DNA from 4 places in the Arthrobacter sp. 10N410 genome. Region 1 is predicted to be linked to each of the others. Evidence: riboswitches for the same ligand, from Rfam matches in the RefSeq annotation. Region 1 holds a riboswitch; each other region holds the start of a gene.
What was found. Region 1 has a riboswitch for thiamine pyrophosphate ahead of thiO (glycine oxidase ThiO). Riboswitches for the same ligand answer to the same signal wherever they lie in the genome.
Positions count from the first base shown of each region.

Region 2: another riboswitch for thiamine pyrophosphate. It lies ahead of AC1DB8_RS05255 (bifunctional hydroxymethylpyrimidine kinase/phosphomethylpyrimidine kinase); the one in region 1 lies ahead of thiO (glycine oxidase ThiO).
Region 3: another riboswitch for thiamine pyrophosphate. It lies ahead of AC1DB8_RS00185 (ECF transporter S component); the one in region 1 lies ahead of thiO (glycine oxidase ThiO).
Region 4: another riboswitch for thiamine pyrophosphate. It lies ahead of thiC (phosphomethylpyrimidine synthase ThiC); the one in region 1 lies ahead of thiO (glycine oxidase ThiO).

Region 1 is NZ_JBFTIP010000001.1:777,665-781,118, forward strand. Features, by position in the region: gene AC1DB8_RS03720 (RNB domain-containing ribonuclease) at 1-653, opposite strand, end outside; gene AC1DB8_RS03725 (ferritin-like fold-containing protein) at 694-1,365, shown strand; gene thiE (thiamine phosphate synthase) at 1,362-2,090, opposite strand; TPP riboswitch at 2,117-2,237, shown strand; gene thiO (glycine oxidase ThiO) at 2,228-3,454, shown strand, end outside.
Region 2 is NZ_JBFTIP010000002.1:155,810-159,263, forward strand. Features, by position in the region: gene AC1DB8_RS05250 (Rne/Rng family ribonuclease) at 1-1,714, shown strand, start outside; TPP riboswitch at 1,852-1,949, shown strand; gene AC1DB8_RS05255 (bifunctional hydroxymethylpyrimidine kinase/phosphomethylpyrimidine kinase) at 1,999-3,454, shown strand, end outside.
Region 3 is NZ_JBFTIP010000001.1:39,739-43,192, forward strand. Features, by position in the region: gene AC1DB8_RS00165 (MrpF/PhaF family protein) at 1-149, shown strand, start outside; gene mnhG (monovalent cation/H(+) antiporter subunit G) at 139-537, shown strand; gene AC1DB8_RS00175 (DUF4235 domain-containing protein) at 559-822, opposite strand; gene AC1DB8_RS00180 (heme-degrading domain-containing protein) at 859-1,404, opposite strand; TPP riboswitch at 1,551-1,694, shown strand; gene AC1DB8_RS00185 (ECF transporter S component) at 1,764-2,396, shown strand; gene AC1DB8_RS00190 (ABC transporter ATP-binding protein) at 2,410-3,454, shown strand, end outside.
Region 4 is NZ_JBFTIP010000002.1:69,485-72,938, forward strand. Features, by position in the region: gene thiC (phosphomethylpyrimidine synthase ThiC) at 1-1,388, opposite strand, end outside; TPP riboswitch at 1,357-1,464, opposite strand; gene AC1DB8_RS04805 (amidohydrolase family protein) at 1,559-2,659, shown strand; gene AC1DB8_RS04810 (VOC family protein) at 2,740-3,454, shown strand, end outside.

The DNA.
Region 1 (3,454 bases):
TGCTCCGGCATGTTCAGGCTGGCCCCGCCGCGCAGGCGCTCCAGTTCCACCCGCTTGCTGCCGACTTCCTTGAGCAACTGCAGAACGGGGTCCGCGGTACCGCCGTCGAGTTCGGCCTGCACACCTTGGTAGCTGAGCTTGGCCCGGCTGCGGACCTGTGCCCGGCGGACCAGCACGGAGGAGACCTCGGCAGCGGCGTCGAGCTCGAACTCCCAGACGAAGGCCGCGCAGAGCTGGCCCGCCAGCAGGCTGCCGGCCGCTTCGCTGATGACCTCGGGGTGCAGGGGGATGCGGCCGTCCGGAGTGTAGAACGTCTGGCCGCGGCGCCGGGTCTCGGCGTCGAGCGCGCCGCCGGGGGCGACGAAGGACGGGACGTCGGCGATCGCGTAGAAAACCCTGTACCCGTCGCCGGCGCGGTCAATGAACAAGGCCTGGTCCAGGTCCGTCGAGGACGCCGGGTCGATGGTCACGAACTCCACGTGAGTCAAATCCAGTTCCGGCAGCTCGTGGGAGGCGACGGCCGCCTCGGCGTCCCGGAGCACGGCTTCCGGAAACGGCCCGGGCAGCTCCAGGACGGTGCGCAGTGCGTTGAGCGCCTGGGCAAGCTGGTTCTTCTGCTGGCGGACGCTCGGAGTCAGGCGATGATGAGACACGGAATCAGGTTAGCCCGATTTCCGCTACTAGTCTTGAAGCATGAGCACCTCCCCGGCCGAGCCCGCCCGCTACAACCGTTTCCTCCGGGACCTGCTGGGCGTGATGGCCTACGGGGAGCTCTCGGCCTTCGAACGGCTCTCCTCCGACGCCCGGTATTCGCCCACCCTGCACGACCGGGCGGTGCTGGGCGGCCTCGCCGTCATCGAGTTCCAGCATTTTGAACTGGTCTGCGCGAAGCTGGCGGAGATGGGCATTGACGCGGAGGAGGCCATGCTGCCGTTCCAGCCTTCGGTGGACCACTTCCATGAGCGCACCCGCCCCGCCGACTGGCACGAGTCGCTCATGAAGGCCTACGTGATCGACACGGTCTCCGCGGACTTTTACCGGTCCATTTCGGGCTATGTCGACGCCGGGACGGCCGGGCTGATCGAACTGGTCCAGGCGGCCGGGGACGCGACGGTGGTGCTGCGGGACCGGCTCAAGGCCGCGCTCGCCGACGATCCGCGGCTGGCGTCCCGGCTGGCCCTGTGGGCTCGGCGGTTGCTCGGCGAAGCGCTTACCCAGGCCCAGCGGGTCAGCGTGGAGCACGCCTTCCTCGGCGGCCTGACCGGCACGGACGAGGACCGGGCCGGTGAACTCGCCCGCGCCCTGACCGCCGAGCTTGCCGCCGCCCATTCCCGTCGGATGTCAGAGCTGGGACTAGCCGGCTAGTTGTCCGCGGCGCCGCTGTGGACGTCGGCGTCGGCGTCCGCCCCGGCGTCGAGCGCGGCGAGCAGGGCACGCGCGGCCCCGGCAGGATCAGCGGCCTCGGTAATCGCCCGGACCACCACAATCCTTCTGGCTCCGGCGTCGACCACCTGGGCCACGTTGCCCAGGTCGATGCCGCCGATCGCGAACCACGGCACCACCCCGGCGACTTTCCCGACGTCGGCGGCCTCGGCCCGGCCGATCGCCGCGGCGGCGTAGCGCACCAGGTCCAGCCCGACGGCGGCGCGGCCCGGCTTGGTGGGGGTGGCCCAGACCGGGCCCACGCAGAAGTAGTCCAGCCCGCCCCGGCCCGGGGACGCCGCGATGGCCGCATCCACCTGTTCCGGCGTGTGCGTGGACATGCCGATCACGGTGCCCTTGCCCAGGAAATCCCGTGCCGCGGCGAACGGGATGTCCTTTTGCCCAATGTGGAACACCGGCGCCCCTGCCAGTGAGGCCAGGTCGGCACGGTCGTTTACCGCCCAGAGCCGGCCGTGCCGCCGCGCCACGGAGTGCAGGACCTCCAGCAGCTCAAGCTCCTCGGCCGCCTCCAGCGACTTGTCCCGCAACTGGATGATGTCGACGCCGCCGGAAAAGGCGGCGTCAACGAAGTCCTCGAAGTCACCGCGCTCCTTCCGGGCATCGGTGCACAGGTACAGGCGGGCGGTGGTGTGGACATCCTGGCTCATGCCCCAAGCCTAGTTCCTCTAAACTGGGCGCATACCGCGGGAGCCCGCGCGGGCCGCCAGACGTCCGACGGGCTGAGAGGGCGTCAGAGCCGACCGCTTGACCTGATCCGGCTAGTACCGGCGTAGGGAAGGAACCCATGGACGTATCCGTCGCACCACCCGCCACACCACCGGGCCCATCCTCGGATTATTACGACGTCATCGTGATCGGCGGGGGAGTGATCGGCCACGGCATCGCCTGGGAGGCCCGCCGTTCGGGCCGTACCGTCGCGCTGGTCGACGACGCCCCCGGCACCGGCGCCAGCTGGGCTGCCGCCGGCATGCTGGCGCCCGTGAGTGAACTCCACTACCAGGAGGAGGAGCTCCTGGCCCTGATGCTGGAAGCCTCAGGGCTGTGGCCGGAGTTCGCCGCCGGCCTGGCCGGCGGCAGCACTGACGGCGGCGGCACTGGATATCTCACGACGCCGACCCTCGCCGTCGGCGCGGACGCGGCCGACCGCCGGGCGCTCGCCGACCTGCGGGCCGCGCAGCAGGCCTGCGGCCTGGCCGTGGAGCCGCTGACCGTCCGTGAAGCACGCAGCCGCGAACCGTTGCTCAGCCCCGGTATCTCCTGCGCCTTCGACATCCCGGCCGACCACCAGGTGGATCCGCGCCGGTTGCTGGCCAGGATCGGTTCACTGCTGGCTGCCGACAGCCGGTTCACGGCCGTGCCCCGCCGCGCGGCCGGGCTGCTCTGGCGCGGCGGCCGCGTCGCCGGCATCCGTTTCGAGGGCGGCGGAGAGCTCCGCGCCGGCGAGACGGTCGTAGCCAACGGTCTGGCCGCGGCGGAACTGCAGGGCCTGCCCGGGGGATTGTCCCTGCCGCTGCGTCCGGTTTACGGGGACATCCTGCGGCTCCGGGTCCCGGCACGGCTCCGGCCACTGCTGCGCTCGACCGTGCGGGGCCTGGTCCGCGGGGTTCCGGTCTACATCGTCCCGCGGGAGGACGGCACGGTCGTGATCGGCGCAACCCAGCGGGAGGATGCGCCCTCCGAGGCTGGCGCCGTCTCTGCCGGCGGCGTGTACCAGCTTCTGCGCGATGCCCAGCAGCTGGTCCCGGCCGTTGCCGAGCTGGAACTGCTCGAGGCCACGGCGCGGGCACGGCCCGGGACCCCGGACAACGCCCCGCTCCTGGGGCGCGTGGCCAGCGCCGGATCCGGACAGGACGTCGAGGGACTCATCGTTGCCACCGGGTTCTTCCGGCACGGGGTCCTGCTCACCCCGGCGGCCGCCGCCATTTGCCGGGCGTTGCTGGACGGAGAGCCGGACCGGCGCTGGGAGGGCTTCCGCCCGGACCGCTTCTCCAGCCGCCGCCCGGTTTCTCCA
Region 2 (3,454 bases), on a different contig from region 1:
CCAGTGGGAGGGCATCGAAAGCCAGTCCACGTCCACCAAGATCCTCGCCCCCGAGCTGCTCTACGGCGAACCTGACCTGACCATCAAGGTGGTCCGCGACGTTTTCAACGAGGACTTCTCCAAGCTGATCGTCTCCGGCGAGGAAGCCTGGGACACCATCGAGGCCTACGTCACCTACGTGGCACCGGACCTGGTGGGCCGGCTTGAGAAGTGGACCAAGGACACAGACATCTTCGCTGCGTGGCGCATCGACGAGCAGATCCACAAAGCACTGGACCGCAAGGTCTTCCTGCCCTCCGGCGGCTCGCTCGTGATCGACCGCACCGAAGCCATGACCGTGGTGGACGTCAACACCGGCAAGTTCACCGGCAGCGGCGGCAACCTCGAGGAAACCGTCACCAAGAACAACCTCGAAGCGGCCGAGGAAGTCGTCCGGCAGCTGAGGCTGCGTGACATCGGCGGCATCATCGTGATCGACTTCATCGACATGGTGCTGGAATCCAACCGCGACCTCGTGCTGCGACGCATGGTGGAGTGCCTAGGCCGGGACCGGACCAAGCACCAGGTTGCCGAGGTGACCTCGCTGGGCCTCGTGCAGATGACCCGCAAGCGGATGGGCACCGGGCTGCTCGAAGTCTTCGGCGAACAGTGCGAGGCCTGCGCCGGCCGCGGCATCGTCACCCACGACGAGCCCGTGGAACACCGCCGTGCCAACACCGTCGCCGCAGAACACCACGTCCCGCGGACCGAGCACCAGCCCGCCGCACGCAGTGAGCGCAAGCGTCGCCGCGGCAAGGGCGGCCAGGGCGGCGAAGCCATGCCGTCCGCACCCGTCGCCGTGCACGCCGAGCCCACCGAGGCGGAGCGCCACGCCAAGGCAGAGGCGACGCGCGCCGCGCTGGCCAACATCGCCGCCGCGGCGCACGCTGCCCACCTGCACGACGGTGAAGCGACAGCAGCTCCCGACGCCGAAACCCGCCAGGCCGCGCTCGACGCCGCCGTGGAACTCGCTTCGTCGGAGGAGGCAGCGGGTCGTCCCGCGGCCGTGCTGACCTTCGGCGGCGAACAGGTTGCCTTGCCCTTCGTCGAGCACGCCGAGGAAACCCCGCAGCCCGCGCTGACCCTGGACCTGCTGACCGAAGCGTTCGCCCACCTGGGCGACGCCGAGACCGGCAAGCCAGCCGCCGCGGCTCCGGTTGCCGAGTCGCCCGCAGCCGAGGTTCCCACGGCCGAGCACGCGGCGGAGCACGCTGCGGAGCACGCTGCGCCTGCAGCTGCAGCGCCGTCCCGCGCCACCCGGGGCCGCGGCCGCGCCAGGACGGCGCGGATCCAGCCGCCGAGTGTACGTACCGCCGAGGCCCAGGCCCCGGCCCGCCAGGAAGCTGCGAAGGCCCCTGCGGCCCAGGCGCCGGCCCGCCAGGAAGCCGGCAAGGCTCCTGCGGCCCAGGCCCCGGTACGCCAGGAAGCCCGCAAGGCCCCTGCGGCCCAGGCCCCGGACACCACCGGACCCCGACGGGTGCGCCGGAACCGGAGCGCCAGCCGAGCCCAGGGCGCCGCCAACGAGACGTCCGTGCAGCAGCGCGAGACCGCTCCGTCGGTTGAGGCCGTCTCAGTCCATGAGGCCAAGGCCCCGGAGCCGGCAAAGGTGGCCGCCAAGCCCGCCGCCAACGAGCCGATCATCCTCGGCGTCGGCGTCCCGGCGTCGGAGCTCTAGGACCCAGCAGGCACCACCACTCGCGGGTTCCGTCCGGGATCGACGTAACATCACGTCGACCCCGGACGGAACCCGCGAGGGCGTTAAGGGGACAGGCTGAAATTTAGCGGGGTTGCCGGCGAGGAACGCTAGGCTGGGGGACTGACACGGGGTGCCGCGCATCGAGCCGGCTGAGATCCAGACCCGTTGAACCTGTCCGGTTAGCACCGGCGAAGGGATGTCTCTTGTCTTCAACAACCCAGCCTGCATCGACGCAGCCTGCATCTAGCCGAACGTCAGCCTTCCTGCAGTCCGTCTTCCCGGAGCCCGACGGCGGGGCCTCAACGCCGCCGCGGATTCCGCGGGTGCTGGCCATCGCGGGCTCGGACCCCTCCGGCGGCGCCGGCATCCAGGCCGACCTGAAGAGCATTGCCGCGAACGGCGGCTACGGGATGGCTGCCATCACGGCACTGACCGCCCAGAACACCCAGGGCGTCCGGTCGGTGCATGTACCGCCGGCAGCGTTCCTGACCGCCCAGCTGGAGGCCATCAGCGACGACATCACCATCGACGCCGTCAAGATCGGTATGCTCGGCGACGACTCGGTGATCGACGCCGTCCGGGCCTGGCTCGAAAAGGTGCGCCCCGGCGTCGTGGTCCTGGACCCGGTGATGGTGGCCACGAGTGGCGACCGGTTGCTCCAGGAATCGGCCGAGACCGCGCTGCGGGCCCTCTTGCCACTGGCGGACCTCATCACCCCGAACCTGGCCGAGCTGGCCATGCTGCTGGGCGAACCGCCCGCCGCGGACTGGGCCAGCGCGCTGGAACAGGGCAAGCGGCTCGCGGCCCTGGCCGGCACCACGGTGCTGGTCAAGGGAGGCCACCTGCCGGCCGGCGGAGCCCCGGCCGGCGGAGCCCAGAGCGACTGCGCCCAGAACGACGGCGGTTGCCCGGACGCGCTCGTCAACACCGGGGGAGTGCTCGGCCAGGAGACGGTGGTGGTGCCCGGCGAGCGGATCGACACCCGCAACAGCCACGGCACCGGCTGCTCCTTGTCCTCGGCGCTGGCCACGGTCCAGGCCAGGACGGGGGACTGGGAGGCAGCGCTGCGGGAGGTCAAGCCGTGGCTGCTGGGTGCGTTGCGGGATGCCGGCCGCCTGGAGGTCGGATCCGGCAACGGACCCGTGCACCACTTCCACCACCTGCAGCACGCTGCGGCACCCCAGCTTCCTGCCGAGGGCGAGTTCGCCGCGCTGCTGGCAGGGCACGCGGCGGACGGGCTGGACGCGATCTACGGCCTGGACTTCATTCGGGGGCTCGCGGACGGTACCTTGCCGGAACCCGAGTTCGCCTACTACCTCGGCCAGGACGCCCTGTACCTCAACGGCTACTCCCGGGTGCTGTCCCGCGCGGCGGCCCTGGCGCCGTCGGAAGCCGAACAACTCTTCTGGTCCCGCTCGGCGCAGCAGTGCCTCGAAGTCGAATCCGAACTGCACCGGAACTGGCTGGCCGGCCGCGCCGTCGAGACCCAGCTGGGACCGGTGACCAAGGCGTACGTGGACCATCTGCACGCGGCATCGCTCGCCGGCAGCTACGGCGTGCTCGTGGCCGCGGCGCTGCCGTGCTTCTGGCTCTACGCGGAGGTCGGCGCCACGCTGCATCGCGAGTTCCTCGCTGCCGGCGCACCGGCAACGCATCCCTACGCGGAGTGGCTGCGCACCTATGCGGACGAGGCCTTCGCGGAGGCGACGCGGCAGGCGA
Region 3 (3,454 bases), 740 kb from region 1:
TAGGCGCGGCGCTGTGCATCGACATGGCCGTGAACCGGCACCTGAACAACCTGATGCTGCTGGTGTCCATCTCGATCATCGGCTTTGTCGGTTCGGTGACGGTGGCCCGATTCGTGGCCGACCGGAGGAAGCAGCCCAATGAGTCCTGACACGATTTCCGCCGACGCCGTAATCGACACCGTCTCGGCTGTGTTCATGGTGGTCGGGGCGCTGATGTCCCTCGGCGCGGCCATCGGCCTGCTGCGGTTCCCCGACCTCATGAGCCGGATGCACGCCGCGACCAAGCCGCAGGTGCTGGGGCTTTTCCTGCTGCTCTGCGCCGTGGGGCTGCAGCTGCGCACCTGGTGGGTGTGGCCGGTGCTGGTGGTCGCGTGGATCTTCCAGCTGCTCACAGTGCCGGTCTCCGCCCACATGGTTGGCCGCGCCGGCTACCGCACCAAGCACCTGCACCCCGAGCTGCTGAGCGCCGACGAGCTGGAAGCCGTGGTGCAGCAGGCGGCCGGCAAGCGCGGATTCACGGACGACGACGACGAGTAACGCCGCCGGCGGCGATATGGCTTAGACCAGGTCCTGGGTCTTGGCGAAGCGGGTGATCGCCCGCTGCGTGCCGCGGTTGGCGAGGACCTGGATGATGGCGCTGACCGAGGCCGAAATGAGGGCGAAGGTCAGGGCCTGGCGCAGGGTGGTGGGGACGTCGTCGTCGTGGCCCTTGGGCGGTTTGTTGCCGGTGGTCTTTTCCCAGACGGTGTCGACTACCTTGGTGCCGACGAAGCCGGCGAGGAGGCTGACGCCGGTGCCAAGCAGTTTGATGAAGATGTTCATACTTCGTACTCCTTGCGGGAGGAAACAGGGCTTCCCCTAGCCTAGCGTCCCCGGGCGGCCGAGGATTTCGGTCAGTGCCTCGACCACCAGCTCGTGGTCGTCCTTCTGCGGCAGCCCCGACACCGTGACGGTGCCTACCACCCCGGTTCCGCGCAGGTAGATGGGGAACGAGCCGCCGTGGGCTGCAAACTCCCGCTGGTCGAACCAGGCGTTGTCCTCGATCCTCTGACCGGCAGCACGCGCCCGCAGGCCCACCAGCAGCGACGGGACTTCATACCGCACCGCGGTGCGCTGTTTGGCCTTGATCCAGCGCTCATTGTCCGGGGTGGCGCCCTCCAGTGCGGCGTGGAAGAGGACCTGATCGCCCTTGCTGATGTCGATGGCGATCGGGTAGGAGCGCTGGCGGCCGAGTTGGACCAGGAGGAGGCCCAGGTCCAGCGCGTCGTCCTTGCTGAAGGACCGGAACTGCAGTTCGTCGATTTCGGCCAGGATGCGGCCGATGAGCGCGGCCAGGGATCCCGGCGGCTGTGGTTCCGCGGAGTCCGGGTCGTACTCGGGGGAAGGCACTGGTGCGTCGGTCATGGGACTCAGCTTCCGTTAGGTGGCCGCCGCCGCGCAAGCCCAACTGACTCGCAGTTGTTGCCGTTATGAGCCCTCAAAACGACAACGACTGCGAGTCACTTGGGAGTGCCGCCGGGTGTAAACTGAGCCAGCCCACAAGGGCGATTTAGATACGACAGGGGAGCGCCGCCGTCGGGCATCACTGGAGAAATCCAAGGTAACCGTAGGTGGGCGCTGAGAGTGCGGACAGCCGCAGACCCTCGAACCTGATCCGGTTAGTACCGGCGCAAGGGAGTCGAGTTCTCAGGGTGCCCGGCACCCGTGGCGAAGGCCGCGGTGCCGCCGGAGCACCCTCCCCTCCTGTTCCTCAGGAGGACGATATGACTGACATTTCTGCGAAGCAGACACTGACCACCGGCAAATACAGCTGGCGCGTGGTCGACATTGTGGTGGCCGCGTTGATCGCTGTTGCCGGCGGTGTGATTTTCTGGGCCTGGTCCCAGGGTTCCAACCTTGTTTCCGTCCCGCTCAACGCGGTCTACCCGCCGCTGACCGGGCTCTACGCCGGCGGCTGGATGATCCCGGCGGTGCTGGGCATGCTCGTTATCCGCAAGCCCGGGGCGGCGCTGTTCTGCGAAGCGGTGGCCGCCACCGGCGAGCTGATCATGGGCTCGCAGTACGGCACCACCGTGCTGATCTCCGGCATCCTGCAGGGCCTGGGCGCCGAACTCATCTTTGCCGCGTTCCTGTACAAGAAGTTCAACCTTCCGGTGTCCCTGCTGGCCGGTGCCGGTGCGGGCCTGTTCTGCGGCCTGAACGACTCCTTCCTGCCCTGGGGCTGGAACATCGCGTACGAAACCGGTGACAAGCTCGCCTACATCATCTTCTGCGCCATCTCCGGAGCGGTGATTGCCGGGGGACTGTCCTGGCTCGCCACCCGCGGCCTGGCCAAGACCGGGGTGCTGGCCTCGTTCGGGTCCCGCAAGGCGGCATCGGAACCCGTCTTCTCCTGATGCCCGCACACGCATGAGGTCTGTCGACGACGTACGCCCGGCCGCGGTCAGCGCCCGCGGCTGGGGCTGGCGGCACGCCGGCCGGGCCCGGCCCGCCGTGAGCGGCCTGGACCTGGACATCCGTCCGGGCGAGCGCGTGCTGTTGCTGGGCCCGTCCGGCGCCGGCAAGTCCACGCTGTTGCACGCCCTGGCCGGTGTGCTGGGGGACAGCACTGCGGCAGCCGCGTCCGCTGCTGCTTCCGCTGATGCCGAGGACTCCGATGAGACCGGCAGCCTGCTGATCGACGGAGCCCCGCCCAGGGCCCGGCGCGGGCGGGCCGGGCTGATGCAGCAGGACCCGGAGACCCAGGTGGTGCTGTCGCGGCTCGGCGACGACGTGGCCTTCGGGGCCGAAAACCTCTCGGTGCCCCCGGCGGACATCTGGCGGCGGGTGGGGGAGGCGCTCGACGACGTCGGGCTGGGCGGCCTGCCGCTGCATCACCCGACGTCGTCGCTCTCCGGAGGCCAGAAGCAACGGCTGGCGCTCGCCGGGATCCTCGCGATGCGGCCCGGGCTGCTGCTCCTCGATGAGCCCACCGCCAACCTTGACCCGGCCGGTGTCCTGGAGGTCCGCGACGCCGTGGGACGGTGCCTGGACAAGACCGGGGCCACCCTGGTGGTGGTGGAGCACCGGGTTGCTGTCTGGAAAGACCTTGTGGACCGGATCGTCGTGCTGCAGCCCGGATCCGCCACGGACTCCGCCGTGCTGCTGGACGGGCCCCCGGACCTGGTCCTGGAGCAGGCGCGGGACATGCTCATCTCCGCCGGCGTCTGGGTGCCGGGCCATGTGCCCGCCACCCGGGCCCGCCGCGGCCGAACAGGACCGGAAGGGGACGCCGGGGCCGGCCAGCTGCTGCTGGCCGCAGAGGAACTGGCCGTGTCCCGCGAACGGCCCCGCCGCACCGGTTTGCTGCGGGGCTTCAGCACGGTAACACCCGTCCCGGTGCAGTCCGGCATCACGGCCCGGGTCCGGTCCGGCCAGGCGTTGACCGTCACCGGCCCCAACGGTTCCGGGAAGT
Region 4 (3,454 bases), on a different contig from region 1:
TAGCACAGCATGGCGGTCCCGTAGCGGGCGATCTCGGTGGCGCCGATCGCGGAAGTGATGTGGTCATAGCCCGGTGCGATATCCGTGACCAGCGGCCCCAGCGTGTAGAAGGGCGCGCCCTTGCAGAGTTCCTGCTGGCGCTCCACGTTTTCCCGGACGAGGTGGAACGGCACGTGTCCCGGGCCCTCCACCATGACCTGGACATCGAAGTCCCAGGCCCGTTGCGTGAGCTCCGCCAGGGTGTCCAGTTCGGCGAACTGGGCAGCGTCGTTGGCGTCCGCCGTCGACCCCGGCCGCAGGCCGTCGCCGAGTGAGAAGGCGACGTCGTAGCGGGCGAAAATTTCGCACAACTCGTCGAAATGCGTGTAGAGAAAGTTCTCCTGGTGGTGTGCAAGGCACCACCCAGCCATGATGGAACCTCCGCGGGACACGATGCCGGTGACCCGGTTGGCGGTCAACGGGACGTACCGCAGCAGCACCCCGGCGTGGATCGTCATGTAGTCGACGCCCTGCTCGCACTGTTCGATCACCGTGTCACGGAAAATCTCCCAGGTCAGGGCGTTTGCTTCGCCGTTCACCTTCTCCAGTGCCTGATAGATCGGGACGGTGCCGATGGGGACGGGCGAGTTGCGGATGATCCATTCGCGGGTCGTATGGATGTCGTCCCCGGTCGAAAGGTCCATCACCGTGTCCGCCCCCCATTGCGTGGCCCATTGGAGCTTGTCGACCTCCTCGGCGATGGAACTGCTTACCGCGGAGTTGCCGATGTTCGCGTTGATCTTCACCAGGAACGCCTTCCCGATGATCATCGGCTCGGACTCCGGGTGGTTGATGTTGCTTGGGATGATGGCCCGGCCGGCGGCGACTTCGCCGCGGACAAGCTCGACGTCGCAGTTCTCCCGCAGCGCGACGAAACGCATCTCCGGTGTCACGATGCCGTGCCGCGCATAATGCATCTGGGTAACCGTTCGGCCTTCGACGGCGCGACGCGGCTCGGGCGGTGCGCCCCGCCATTCAGCCGAGGCGGCGCCGCGCCTGACCGCGGACTTGCCGTCGTCGAGCAGAGTGCGTTCCCGGCCGCTGTACGGCTCCGTGTCCGCGCGCCCGGCGATCCAGTCACGGCGGAAAGCGGCGAGTCCCACCACCGGGTCGCTGCCCGGGCCCGCGGTGCGGAAGACCCGGAACGGAGGATTCCCGACGCCGCCAGGGGACGGTGCCAGGGCGATTTCGGTTACCGGGACGCGGATCCCGCCGTCCTCGACGTACGCGAGGGCATGCGACTTCAGGGACTGCTTCACGGTAGCTGCTGCGGCGCTGTTCCCATTCTGGGCAGGGCTCTGCTGTGGATTTGTTGCGCTCAAAGAGATACTCACTTCCTTCGCCGGCATTACCCGGACAGGTTCAACGGTCGCAGGCTGCGTCAGCCCGATCTCAGCCCCTGCAAGGGCACCCGTGTGGTCGTAGACGAAGCTACCACAGCCCGACGGGAAGCCGTCGAGGGGCTGGGGGGCTGGGCGGGCTTGGCCCGCGGATCGCGATGCGGATTAGGCTTTAGGCCATGAGCGGCATCATCGAGTTCAGCTGCCCGGTCCTCACCGGAGCCGACCAAGAGCGGCGCGGGCTGTGGGCCGTGGACGGCCGCCTGACCTTCCGGCGCCCCGCGGCCGCGCCGGACCTGGTCCTGGACGGTTGGGTGATCCCCGGGCTGGTCGATGCGCACTGCCATATCGGGCTCGGACCCGGCGGGGATGTTCCCGAGGACGTTGCCGAGCGGCAGGCCCTGACCGATCGCGACGCCGGTACCCTGCTGGTCCGCGACGCCGGCGCCGTTCATGACACCCGCTGGATCCAGCAACGGCGCGAGCTGCCACGCATTCTCCGCGCCGGGCGGCACATCGCCAGGACGCGGCGGTACCTGCGGGGCTTCGCCGTCGAGGTGGAACCCGAGGACCTCGTGGAGGCCGTACGCAAGCAGGCCCGCGCGGGGGACGGCTGGGTCAAGCTGGTGGGGGACTGGATCGACCGCGACGCCGGCGACCTCGCTGCGAGTTTCCCGGCCCGGAGCGTCAGGGACGCGGTCCGGGCCGCCCACGACGAAGGCGCCCGCGTCACGGCGCACTGCTTCGCGGAGGACACCCTCGATGACATGCTCGACGCCGGCATCGACTGCATCGAACACGGAACCGGGCTGCTTCCCCGGCACTTGCCGCGCTTCGTCGAACAGGGTGTCCCGATTGTCCCCACCCTAATCAACATCGCCACTTTCCCGGACATCGCGGCCCAGGCCAAGGCAAAGTTCCCCCGCTACGCGGCGCACATGCTGGGGCTCTGGGAACGCCGCGCCGAACGGATCCTCGAGGCGTATGAGGCCGGGGTCGCCATCTACGCCGGGACGGACGCGGGGAGTGTGATCAAGCACGGGCGCATCGTCGACGAACTTGAGGCCCTGCACGGCGCCGGGCTCCCCGCCGGCGCCGCCCTCGACGCAGGGGCCTGGGCCGCCCGCGACTGGCTCGGAGCCGACGCGATCACAGAAGGTGCCAGTGCCGACGTCCTGGTCTGCGCCGAGGATCCGCGCGGGAATCTCGGCACCCTGCGCGAGCTCAGGGGCATCGTGCTCCGCGGCGAACTGGTACAGGGGAGCATCCCCGGCCATTAGGAATAAATTGAAGCTTCAAGTAATTTAACTCTACGAGGGTCGCCGAAGGTCGGGGGCCACAGAACCACCGGAGCGTTTCAATGACCGTAGAAGCCAGCACCCAGGATCTCCTTCCTGCCGAACTCACCATGGGCACCGTGATGCTCAAGGTCGGCGACATGAAGCTGATGACGGACTACTACCAGCGCGCCCTCGGCCTCGACATCGTTGCCGAGCAGGACGGCGGGCTCTACCTCGGACGCAAGCTCAAGCCGCTGGTCCACCTGGCACCGGCACCCGGGCTGAACCTGCCCTCCCGCGGCGAAGCCGGCCTCTTCCACACCGCCCTTCTCTTTGAGGACCAGCCCTCGCTGGCCGCCACCGTCGCGTCCGCCGCGCAGTATGAGCCGCAATCCTTCACCGGCAGCGCCGACCACCTTGTCAGCGAGGCCTTCTACTTCAATGACCCGGAGGGCAACGGTATCGAGCTCTACTGGGACCGCCCCCGCGAAGCCTGGTCCTGGGACGGCAAGAACGTCGTGATGGACAGCCTGGCCCTGCCGCCGCAGCGCTACCTCGAGCAGCACCTCACCGAGGCGTCGCTCGCCGGGCAGCGCGAGGCCGACGCCGGCGTCGGGCACGTCCACCTGCAGGTCGGCGACGTGCAGTCCGCGCACGACTTCTACGTCGGCACCCTCGGCTTTGAGAAGACCGCGGGCTGGCACGGCCAGGCGCTCTTCGTCTCAGCCGGCGGCTACCACCACCACATGGCCATGAACGTTTGGAACAGCCGCGGCGCCGGCCCCCGCCGTGACA